One region of the Chryseobacterium tructae genome, then DNA from elsewhere that is predicted to be linked to it. Evidence: riboswitches for the same ligand, from Rfam matches in the RefSeq annotation. Region 1 holds a riboswitch; the other holds the start of a gene.
What was found. A riboswitch is a leader RNA that binds a small molecule or an ion and turns the genes downstream of it on or off. The one in region 1 is predicted to bind S-adenosylmethionine.
Positions count from the first base shown of each region.

Region 2: it holds a riboswitch for S-adenosylmethionine, as region 1 does, so the genes downstream of both, QWZ06_RS23710 (alpha/beta fold hydrolase) here and QWZ06_RS24580 (TonB-dependent receptor plug domain-containing protein) in region 1, are expected to answer to the same signal.

Region 1 covers NZ_JAUFQR010000003.1:188,867-194,024, forward strand. Annotated here, with positions in the region: gene QWZ06_RS24570 (SusC/RagA family TonB-linked outer membrane protein) at 202-1,059, opposite strand; gene QWZ06_RS24575 (hypothetical protein) at 1,143-1,316, opposite strand; gene QWZ06_RS24580 (TonB-dependent receptor plug domain-containing protein) at 1,403-2,536, opposite strand; SAM riboswitch class I at 2,620-2,716, opposite strand; gene QWZ06_RS24585 (type II 3-dehydroquinate dehydratase) at 2,959-3,366, shown strand; gene pckA (phosphoenolpyruvate carboxykinase (ATP)) at 3,555-5,158, opposite strand, start outside.
Region 2 covers NZ_JAUFQR010000003.1:12,182-17,339, reverse strand. Annotated here, with positions in the region: partial or broken gene QWZ06_RS23715 (MGH1-like glycoside hydrolase domain-containing protein) at 1-2,338, opposite strand, end outside; SAM riboswitch class I at 2,527-2,634, shown strand; gene QWZ06_RS23710 (alpha/beta fold hydrolase) at 2,697-3,635, shown strand; gene QWZ06_RS23705 (ACT domain-containing protein) at 3,639-5,158, shown strand, end outside.

The DNA of each region.
Region 1 (5,158 bases):
TTTTTAAATGTTAACAGCGCTGAAAAAAATCAAAGCTTTTTATAATTGATACTCGTACTCACACCTCCTGTTAGCTTAGGTAAAGCAGAACCTTGCAATATTTTTTTGTAGCTTTAGCATATTCGGATGTTGTTCCTTCTACCTGGTTTCCATTAGCATCTTTCGTAATGGTCTTCCATAATGGCTTTCCGTTGCTTGGGTCTACCCCTGCCCATTCCTGAATGTAAAAAAATCATAAACAGAACCTCCTACATTCAATTGCTTAGTCGTTCCAATCACAAGTGGCCCGTTAGGTAATTTTGTGATTTTATTATTTAAAGTACTTAGGTTAACATCGACATTCCATTGGAAATCTTCCGTTTTAATAGGTGTAGTAAACAATGAAAATTCAAAACCAGTATTCTTTATGGTTCCTACATTGGCCGGATAGTCACTAATTCCTAAGGACGGAGCCACCGGTACGTTAAACAACAGGTTTTTACTTTTTCTTTCAAAATACTCTACATTACCTTTAATCCTGTTATTAAGAATCGCAAACTCCAACCCTACATTCAGGTTAAGGTTCGTTTCCCATATCAGATTAGGAGTACCTACTTTTTCTAATGTTTTTCCGGGTTCACCAGCAAGCGGTGAATCTTTATATAATTCCTGGTAAGCATAATAAAGAGCTGAACCATTTGGCTTTTGTAATTTGTCATTTCCTTGTCCACCATAACTTGCACGCAACGTCAATAGATTAAAGAAATTCAGGTTTTTAACAAACTCTTCGTTTGAAAGTTTCCAAGATCCGCCGACAGACCAAAATGTTCCCCATCTGTTATTTTTTGAAAATCTTGAAGAGCTATCTGCTCTTGTTGATGCGGATAAGAAGTATTTATTATCAAAGTCATATTCCACTTTTCCAAGGAAACTTAATAAGCTTAACTTATCACTGTTTCCTCCGAAATCTACCAATAAAGAAGCGGCATCAGGTTCATAGTAATTAGGCAATGAAAACCCTTGTCTGCTTCCAGAAATAATCTGGTAGTCATATTTGTAAAATTCATGTCCACCTAACACATTAATATGGTGCCTGCCAAACCTCTTATCATAGGTAAGAATATTACTGGTGGTATAGGAAAGCGTTCTGCTATTGGTCTTTCTTACAGATCCTCCGGTCTCTTTCCTTGGCCAAGAAGCGGATTCGTATAATAATGTTCATTATAGTTCACCAAATCAACAGAAAAGCTTGATCTAAATTTCAATTCCGGAAGGAATGTTAATTCCATAAAACCTTTTCCTGAAAAGTTATCAATCTTATTTTCATTCTTATCCAATGGTAAGCTTGCCGCTAAATTCTGATTCTGAAGTGCTGCCGTAGGTCTGTATCTCCCAAAATCATATACTTTGTTTCCGTCAGCGTCTAATACGTAAGAACCGTCAGGATTTCTTTCAAGTATGGATAGAAAGATGGAATCGCTCTCGCAGCCTGAATAATATTGCTTGCCTTAGAATCTGAAGAACTCGGAGCCTGCTGAATACTGTTGGTATAACTTAGGTTCACCCCAACATTCAGCCACTTTTTAACTTCTGAATTAATCTTTAACCTTGTATTATATCTTTTAAACCCTGACTCAATCGCCATTCCTTTATCGTCCAAATATCCTAATGAAAAGAAATAATTGCTTTTCTCACTTCCACCACTGATATCAAGATCTACCTGATTTCTGGAAGCCACTCTTTGTAAAACATCTCTCCAGTCATCATTCCATAAAGCTCTTGCTCCCGGTAATAACTTTCCGTCAGTGCCTATTGGTTTTGGATAATTAGCTCCATAAGGATTAATCCCTAAATTAGAAATAATATTATCCGTCGCCATCTGCGCTGCCTGCTGAGCTGAAATTGAACCAGACTGATATCCGTTTCTCATTGCCTCCCAGTATAATTGGAAATACTGATCAGTATTTACTTGTTCATAGTCTTTTACTGCTCTGCCTGAGAATCCCTGACTTATATTAAAGTTGACTCTTGCTTCACCTTTTTTACCAGACTTTGTAGTAACGATAATAATTCCGTTTGCCCCTCTTGAACCATACAAAGCACTTGCAGTGGCATCTTTTAGTACACTGATGGATTCTATATCATTAGGACTGATTCCATTGATATTTCCATCAAAAGGAATTCCATCTACAACATATAGAGGTTCACTGGAAGCACTTACCGAGCCTACTCCTCTGATTCGGATGGTAGCGGTAGCTCCAGGCTGCCCTGAAGCACCCGTAACCTGAATTCCGGGAACTTGTCCTTCTAATGCTTTCGTAACATTGGTTACGGGTCTGTTATTGATTTTATCGCTGGAAATTGTTGCTACTGATCCGGTATAGCTGTTTCTTTTTGCCTTTCCATAGGCTACTACAACCACTTCATCAATTTCTTTTTCTCTAAGAGTATCTTTTTTAGGTTTGGAATTCTGTCCGTTTACACTTACCACCCCTAGAAAAAAGGCAGCAACTGACGGAATCCAAATTTTAGAATTGAATAAATTTTTACTAATCATAATCAATTTTGTTTACCATATATTAAAATTTTGCCCTTTACCGAAAAGTCAGCAAAGGGCATCGATAAATACGATAAACCAAATGCTTATTTTTCCTTTAAAGGCTGAATGTAACACCTTACACAATGCAGGTTGTCAAGACTTCGTAGGGTCAGTTCCCTCCATCTTTCTTTATAAGCCGATCGAAATATGGTTGCAAAGCTATAAACTTTTAGTCTATAAAACAAGTAGACTTATAGATTTTCATGATAATTTTTCAAAAATTAACATAAGTTTTTATTAAAACCCTCCACAAAAAGGAATTATAACGATTATCATTTTATTAAACATGACAAATATCATTATCAATACTATAATTACAAAAACACAAGAGATTCTAAAGTTTTTAACCTTTAATTGAAAAAACTTTTTAATTTTATAGAATGAAAGTTTTGATTATAAATGGGCCAAACCTAAATCTTTTAGGAACCCGGGAACCTGAGATCTACGGAAATATTTCTATGGAAACATATCTGGAAAACTTAAAATCTGAGTTTCACACTCATGAATTAAGTTATTATCAATCCAATATTGAAGGCGAACTGATCAACAGGCTTCAGGAAGATGATTTTGATGCTGTTGTAATTAATCCAGGGGCTTTTACCCATTATTCTTATGCGATCGCTGACTGTCTGAAGAATATTAGAAAGCCAAAAATAGAAGTTCATATCAGCAATATTTATAAAAGGGAGGAATTCAGACAGAAATCCGTTACAGCAGCCAATACCGATGCCGTTTTATCCGGATTTGGGATGGATGGATACAGATTGGCAATCCTGAGTTTGAAATAATCAAATCATGAATCTTCAGATTTTATAATATATAAATATTTTGCTCGCAGATTTAGCAGATTACGCAGATCTTATTTTTATAGGGTTTCATATTTTTCCCCAAACATCTGTAAAATCAGCTTAATCAGCGAGAGTAAAAATAAAAAAGCCTCATCAATGATGAGGCTTTCTATTTGTACTTTATCTGATTAGATAGTTTGCTCTTGCAATTGAGGTCCTGAAGGGATTAGTCTCTTCCCTTCTTCAGTACCGCAATACTGTTCGAAGTTTTTGATATATCTTGAAGCAAGATCTTTTGCTTTTTCTTCCCATTCTGAAGTATTTTCGTACGTATCTCTAGGATCAAGGATACCTGTAGAAACGTTTGGAAGTTCAGTAGGAATCTCAAGGTTCATGATTGGAACCTGAGTTTTAGGAGCGTTATCGATAGATCCGTCAATGATTGCATCAATGATTGCTCTTGTATCTTTTAGAGAAATTCTCTTACCAGTACCATTCCATCCTGTATTTACTAAATAAGCTTTAGCTCCGTGTTCTTTCATTTTTCCGATCAATGTTTTAGAATACATTGTTGGGTGTAATGTAAGGAACGCTTCTCCAAATGCCGGAGAGAAAGATGGCTGAGGTTCAGTAATTCCTCTTTCAGTCCCTGCTAATTTAGAAGTATAACCGCAAAGGAAGTGGTATTGAGCCTGATCTTCGTTCAGGATAGAAACCGGAGGAAGTACTCCGAATGCATCTGCTGAAAGATAAACGATTTTCTTCGCATGACCAGCCTTAGATGGTAATACAATTTTGTTGATATGATAGATTGGATAAGAAACTCTTGTGTTTTCAGTGATAGACCCGTCAGTATAATCTGCTTGTCCATTGTTCACTACAACGTTTTCAAGAAGTGCATCTCTTTTGATCGCTCTGAAGATATCCGGTTCTTTTTCTTCTGATAGGTCGATTACTTTAGCGTAGCATCCTCCTTCATAGTTGAATACTCCGTTATTATCCCATCCGTGCTCGTCATCACCGATAAGGTACCTTTTCGGATCTGCTGACAACGTAGTTTTTCCTGTTCCTGAAAGACCAAAGAATAAAGCTACATCACCTTTCTCACCTACGTTTGCAGAACAGTGCATAGAAGCCATACCTTTTAATGGAAGGTAATAGTTCATCATTGCAAACATACCTTTCTTCATCTCACCGCCATACCAAGTACCACCAATGATTTGAAGTTTTTCAGTAAGGTTGAACATGACAAAGTTTTCAGAATTCAATCCTTGAGCTTCCCAGTTAGGATTTGTTGTTTTGGAACCGTTGATTACTGTGAAATCTGGTTCGCCAAAGTTTTCAAGCTCATAGTGAGAAGGACGGATAAACATGTTGGTAACAAAATGCGCCTGCCATGCTACTTCCATGATAAATCTTACTTTAAGTCTTGTATCTGCATTTGTTCCACAGAAAGCATCTACTACATAAATTTTCTTAGCTTCTGAAAGCTGAGTCATCACTAGTTCTTTACAAGACCCGAAAATTTCCGACGTTGTTGGTAAGTTTACTTTACCATCCCAGAAAATTGTATCTCTTGTAACATCATCCTGAACAATATATCTGTCTTTAGGTGAACGACCTGTGAAAATTCCTGTTTTTACTGATACCGCGCCCGATTCCGTAAGTTCCGCTTTCTCAAACCCCTGATTTTCAGGAGAAACTTCAGCCTGATATAATTCTTCATAAGAAGGATTACACACTACTTCATAGTTTCCTTTAATCCCTAATTTCTCTAAATCCTGGATGATTT
Region 2 (5,158 bases), 180 kb from region 1:
TTCAGGCTGTTTCCATAATAATAATGGAAGCGCTGTAAACTTTCCACAATCAGGAAATTGATAGGAAACCAGATGGGACCACGCCAATTACTGTTTCCGCCAAACATTCTGCTATCACTTTCTGCAGGAGTATAATACACCATATTTTCATTGCCATGAACAGAGAATACAAACGGATTTTCCTCATATACTTTAGACATTGCCCGGATACCATAAGAACTTAAAAATTCCTTTTCATCAAGCATTCTCGTTAATACCTTTGTCAGTCTGTTCTTGCGGAGAATACTCATCAGATGCTTTCTTCCCTGGCCTTCCTCATCCCAATGAGAAACAAGTTTAGTAAGTTCAGGTTTATTTTTTAAGATCCATTCCATTCTGGTTTTGAAGTTGGGCATCTTTTCCAGAAGGCGATGATCTACAATTTCTACAGCAAATAAAGGAATTAACCCGACAATACTTCTCAATCGTAAAGAAACACTATCTCCGTTTCCAAGCTGAAGAACATCATAGAAGAATCCGTCTTCTTCATTCCATAGCCCTTTGGTACCTTCGCCCAGGTTTTCCATAGCTTCTGCGATATAAAGATAATGTTCGAAGAACTTAATCGCCATATCTTCATACACCTGATAATACTGAGCGAGTTCCATAGCGATTCGCATCATATTTAAAGCATACATCGCCATCCAGCTTGTCCCGTCTGCCTGCTCGAGATGCTGTCCCTCTTTTAGCTCCATATTCCGGTCAAAAGCTCCAATGTTATCAAGCCCAAGAAAACCACCACCAAAGATATTTTTTCCGTTCTTATCCTTTCGATTTACCCACCAGGTGAAGTTGAGCAACAGCTTTTGGAATACCTTTTCAAGGAATAATAAATCCGGTTTTCCATTGTTTTTTTCATCAATTTTAAAAACCCTGAAGCATGACCATGCATGTACAGGTGGATTCACATCACTCATATTCCATTCATAGGCGGGAAGCTGTCCATTAGGATGCATATACCACTCTTTGGTAAGAAGTAAAAGCTGCCCTTTAGCAAATTCTGCATCAATAATAGATAAAGGTACACAATGAAAAGCAAGATCCCAGGTTGCATACCAAGGGTACTCCCACTTATCAGGCATAGAAATAATATCCTTATTGTGAAGATGATTCCATTCGGTATTCCTTACATAGTCATTAAAGTTTCTTGGAGCTTCAAAATTAGGATCTCCTTTCAGCCATTTCCCGATATTATAGTGATAAAATTGTTTATTCCATAGAAGGCCTGCGAAGGCCTGTCTTTGCACATTCCTTTCGTCTTCATTGGTGGTATCATTCTGAATTTCATGATAGAACTCTTCGGCTTCAGATTGTCTGATTTCAAAGATTTTATCAAAATTTTCAAAAGGCTCATCACTTTCCTCAGGACATAGTCTGAATTCAAAGACCTGAGATTGTCCGGCTCCAATGAGTTCGTCAATTAGAAAAGAAGCTTTGCTTCCTCTTTTTTCAGGGTTTACGGTGTTACTATGATGGACGATAAAATCATTGATCCCATCTTTAAAATAAGTATTTCTGCCTGTGGTGCTCCATACAGCTTTGGAGTATTGGTTTCATTTTCGCAGAATACGCTTTGGGCATTTCCATTTCTTGAATAAAACTTTTTGATGGAAATACTGTCGTGTCCAATAGTAATACTTCCGTCATCGGAGGCATTCATTTCTCCTTTATAGGTATTATAACCCCATTTCCAGTTGTTTCTGAACCAGGCTGTTGGTGCTACTACTATCGGAGCATCTTGTTGGCTTCGGTTGCAAACCGTAACCCTTACCAGAATATCATTGTGATCTGCTTTACAATATTCAATGAAAATATCAAAATAAGCATCATTATCAAATATTCCGGTATCAAAGATCTCATATTCCGGTTCCTGTTTGCTGCGTCTTCCGTTTTCAGCAACAAGTTCATCATAAGGGAATTCATTAATCGGATATTTATAGACCATCTTCATATAGCTATGAGTAGGAGTGTTATCCAGATAATAGAAAATTTCCTTGATGTCTTCACCATGGTTTCCCTGAGGGTTGCTCAGACCAAAGAAACGCTCTTTAACGATTTTGTCTCTTTTATTCCAAAACGAAAGAGCAAAACAGAACAATTGCTTTACATCAGAAATTCCAGCAATACCTTCTTCACCCCAGCGATAGGTATAACTTTCCGCATTATTATGATTGGTGTAGTTCCATGCATTTCCGTTCGGGCTATAGTCTTCCCGTACATTTCCCCATTGCCGGTTGCTTACATAAGGTCCCCAGTTTTTCCATTTGGTATCTTGTAATCTTTCTTTTTCGGCGATCATATATCATCATTTTTCCATACGAAGGTAGCTTTTTTGCAAAATAATTCCAATTGTTTTTGTCTGAAGAATAATTAATATACCCTTGAAATACTTGTCTTTAAGGGCTTTTTAAAATATTAAATTAATTTTTTTTTGATTTTAAAAGAAAAGAACTACCTTTGCACCATTCGTTCATTCAAATATTGAAAATGTTATCAAGAAAGGTTGAGGGATTAGACCCTATGAAACCTTAGCAACCCTTTGCGCAAGCAAAGAAGGTGCTACGTTCTACCAAAATTATTTTGGACAGATAACTTACTGAAGTTCTTTTCAGCCATTTCCTGTGGCATTTTCAATTGTATTAAAATATATAATAGAATTGAAAACAGAACTAAACTATATTAATCTTTCGTATCAAACTCATTCCCAAAAGGAATACAATATCTCGTTGAGCTATGAGCTTTTCGGGAAAGACCTGTTTACAGCCCCTGTCATTTTAATCAACCATGCCCTTACCGGAAATTCAAACGTATCCGGAGAAAAAGGCTGGTGGAAACAATTGGTAGGCGAAAATCAGATCGTTGATACCGACAAATATACTGTTCTGTGTTTCAACATCCCCGGAAACGGATACGATCATTTTTTAATTGAAGACTATGAAGACTTCACCCCTTCAGATATAGCGAACATATTTCTGAAAGGATTAGAGGCTTTACATATTACAAATTTATACGCCATTATTGGAGGCTCCCTTGGAGGAGGAATTGCATGGGAAATGTTAGCAAAGCAACCAAAGCTAGCCGAGATTTTTATTCCCATTGCCTGTGATTATAGAACACACGATTGGCTGCATGCACAATGTCTGGTTCAGAAATTTTTATTGAATGATAAAGATGAACCATTGCAAAAAGCTAGAATTCACGCCATGTTGTGTTATAGAACTCCGGAATCACTTAATGACAGATTTCAAAACAAATACAATCAGGAAAAGCAACGCTTACAATCAGAAGACTGGCTGGTTTATCATGGCAATGCACTAAACGAAAGGTTTAGTTTACAGGCGTACAAACTGATGAATCATTTGCTGATGAATATCAATGCTGATGAAATAGCTCTGGAGAGCATACAAGCACGAATGCACATGATCTCCGTAGATACAGATTTATTCTTCCCGGCTTCTGAAATCCGAATGTGTTTTGAGAATCTGAAAAAGAAAAAGGAGAATGTCTCTTATCACGAGATCCAATCTATACACGGGCATGATGCCTTCCTAATGGAATATCAACAATTAAATAATATCATAAAAAACATTTTATAAGTAATGAAAAATGCTAAAGAAATAAAATTTTTGAAGAACAGATCAATTGTCAAATTTGAAGGAGAAGATTTCTTAGGAGAAATCGGAATTGACGGACGAATTTTTAAAGCGCTTACTTTAGCGCGTATCAGTGTGGGAGTAATCTCTCAGCAAGCCATAGAAAACGGAATTTCTATTTTAGTTCACGAAAACGATGCTGAAAAAGCAGTAGCTTGTCTTATTGATGAGTTTGAAGCAGAAAGAAAATCAGGAAAAGTATCTCAAATATATAGCATCAACAATGTTTCTGTGATTGGTTTTGTAGCAGAAGATTCCAATAAAGTCTTTGCAGAATTGGCTAGAAACAATGTTTTCCCATTGCTGCTCAATCAGGTTGCCGGTGAAAACAGAGTGAACATTGTAGTGACTTCTTCACAGGATGAAAAAACCAGAAACATTATAGAATCTGAGATCTTCAAAAAACCGAAGACCGTTCATCTGGCTATTATTGGCCATGGAAATGTAGGGAAAACATTAATCGAACAGGTTCTTGAGTCTTCGGAAGAAATTAAAAGACGTAAAAAAGTAGATCTGAAAGTTGTTGCTGTAGCCAATTCAAAGAAAATAGCATTCAATAAAAAAGGATTTGATAGTAATTGGTCTGATGAGGTGTTAACGGCAGAACATTCTTCAGATGTTCAGGAACTCATCAATTTCTCCAATGAAAATCAATTAGAGAACCTGATTGTGGTAGACAATACAGCAAGTAAGGATTTTGTTAAAAATTATCATGCATTAGCAGAAAACGGATTCGATCTGGTTTCTTCCAATAAGATCTTCAACACCCTTCCGATTGAAGAATACCGTAAACTAAGATATACGTTGAGTAAAAATAACAGACGTTATCTGTATGAAACTAATGTAGGAGCAGGACTTCCGTTAATTGATACAATTAAATTATTGCACCTTTCAGGAGAGAATATCACCAGAATTAAAGGCGTTTTTTCCGGAACATTGAGCTATGTTTTCAACAATTTTTCATTGAGAGACGATAAATTCTCCACAATTATCAATGAAGCTTTGGAAAAAGGATATACTGAACCGGATCCAAGAGAAGACCTATCTGGAAATGATGTAGCAAGAAAACTATTGATTTTGGCAAGAGAACTAGACTTAATCAATGAATTTGAAGATATCAATATTCAAAATCTGGTTCCGGAAAGCTTACTTGAAGTTTCAAAATCAGAATTTCTTACAAGATTAGACGAGCTGGATGAAGAATACCAAAAGATCAAAGAAAACCAGGAGCCTGGTCATGTATTGAGATATGTGGGAGATTTACATGGCGATTTACAGAAAGACAAAGGGGAGTTAGATGTAAAACTGATTTCTGTTCCTGCAACTTCTGCTTTAGGGCAGTTGAAAGGTTCAGATTCCATCTTTGAAATCTATACAGAAAGTTATGGTGAAAATCCAATTGTGATTATGGGAGCCGGAGCCGGAGCACAGGTAACTGCAAGAGGTGTATTCGGTGATATTTTAAG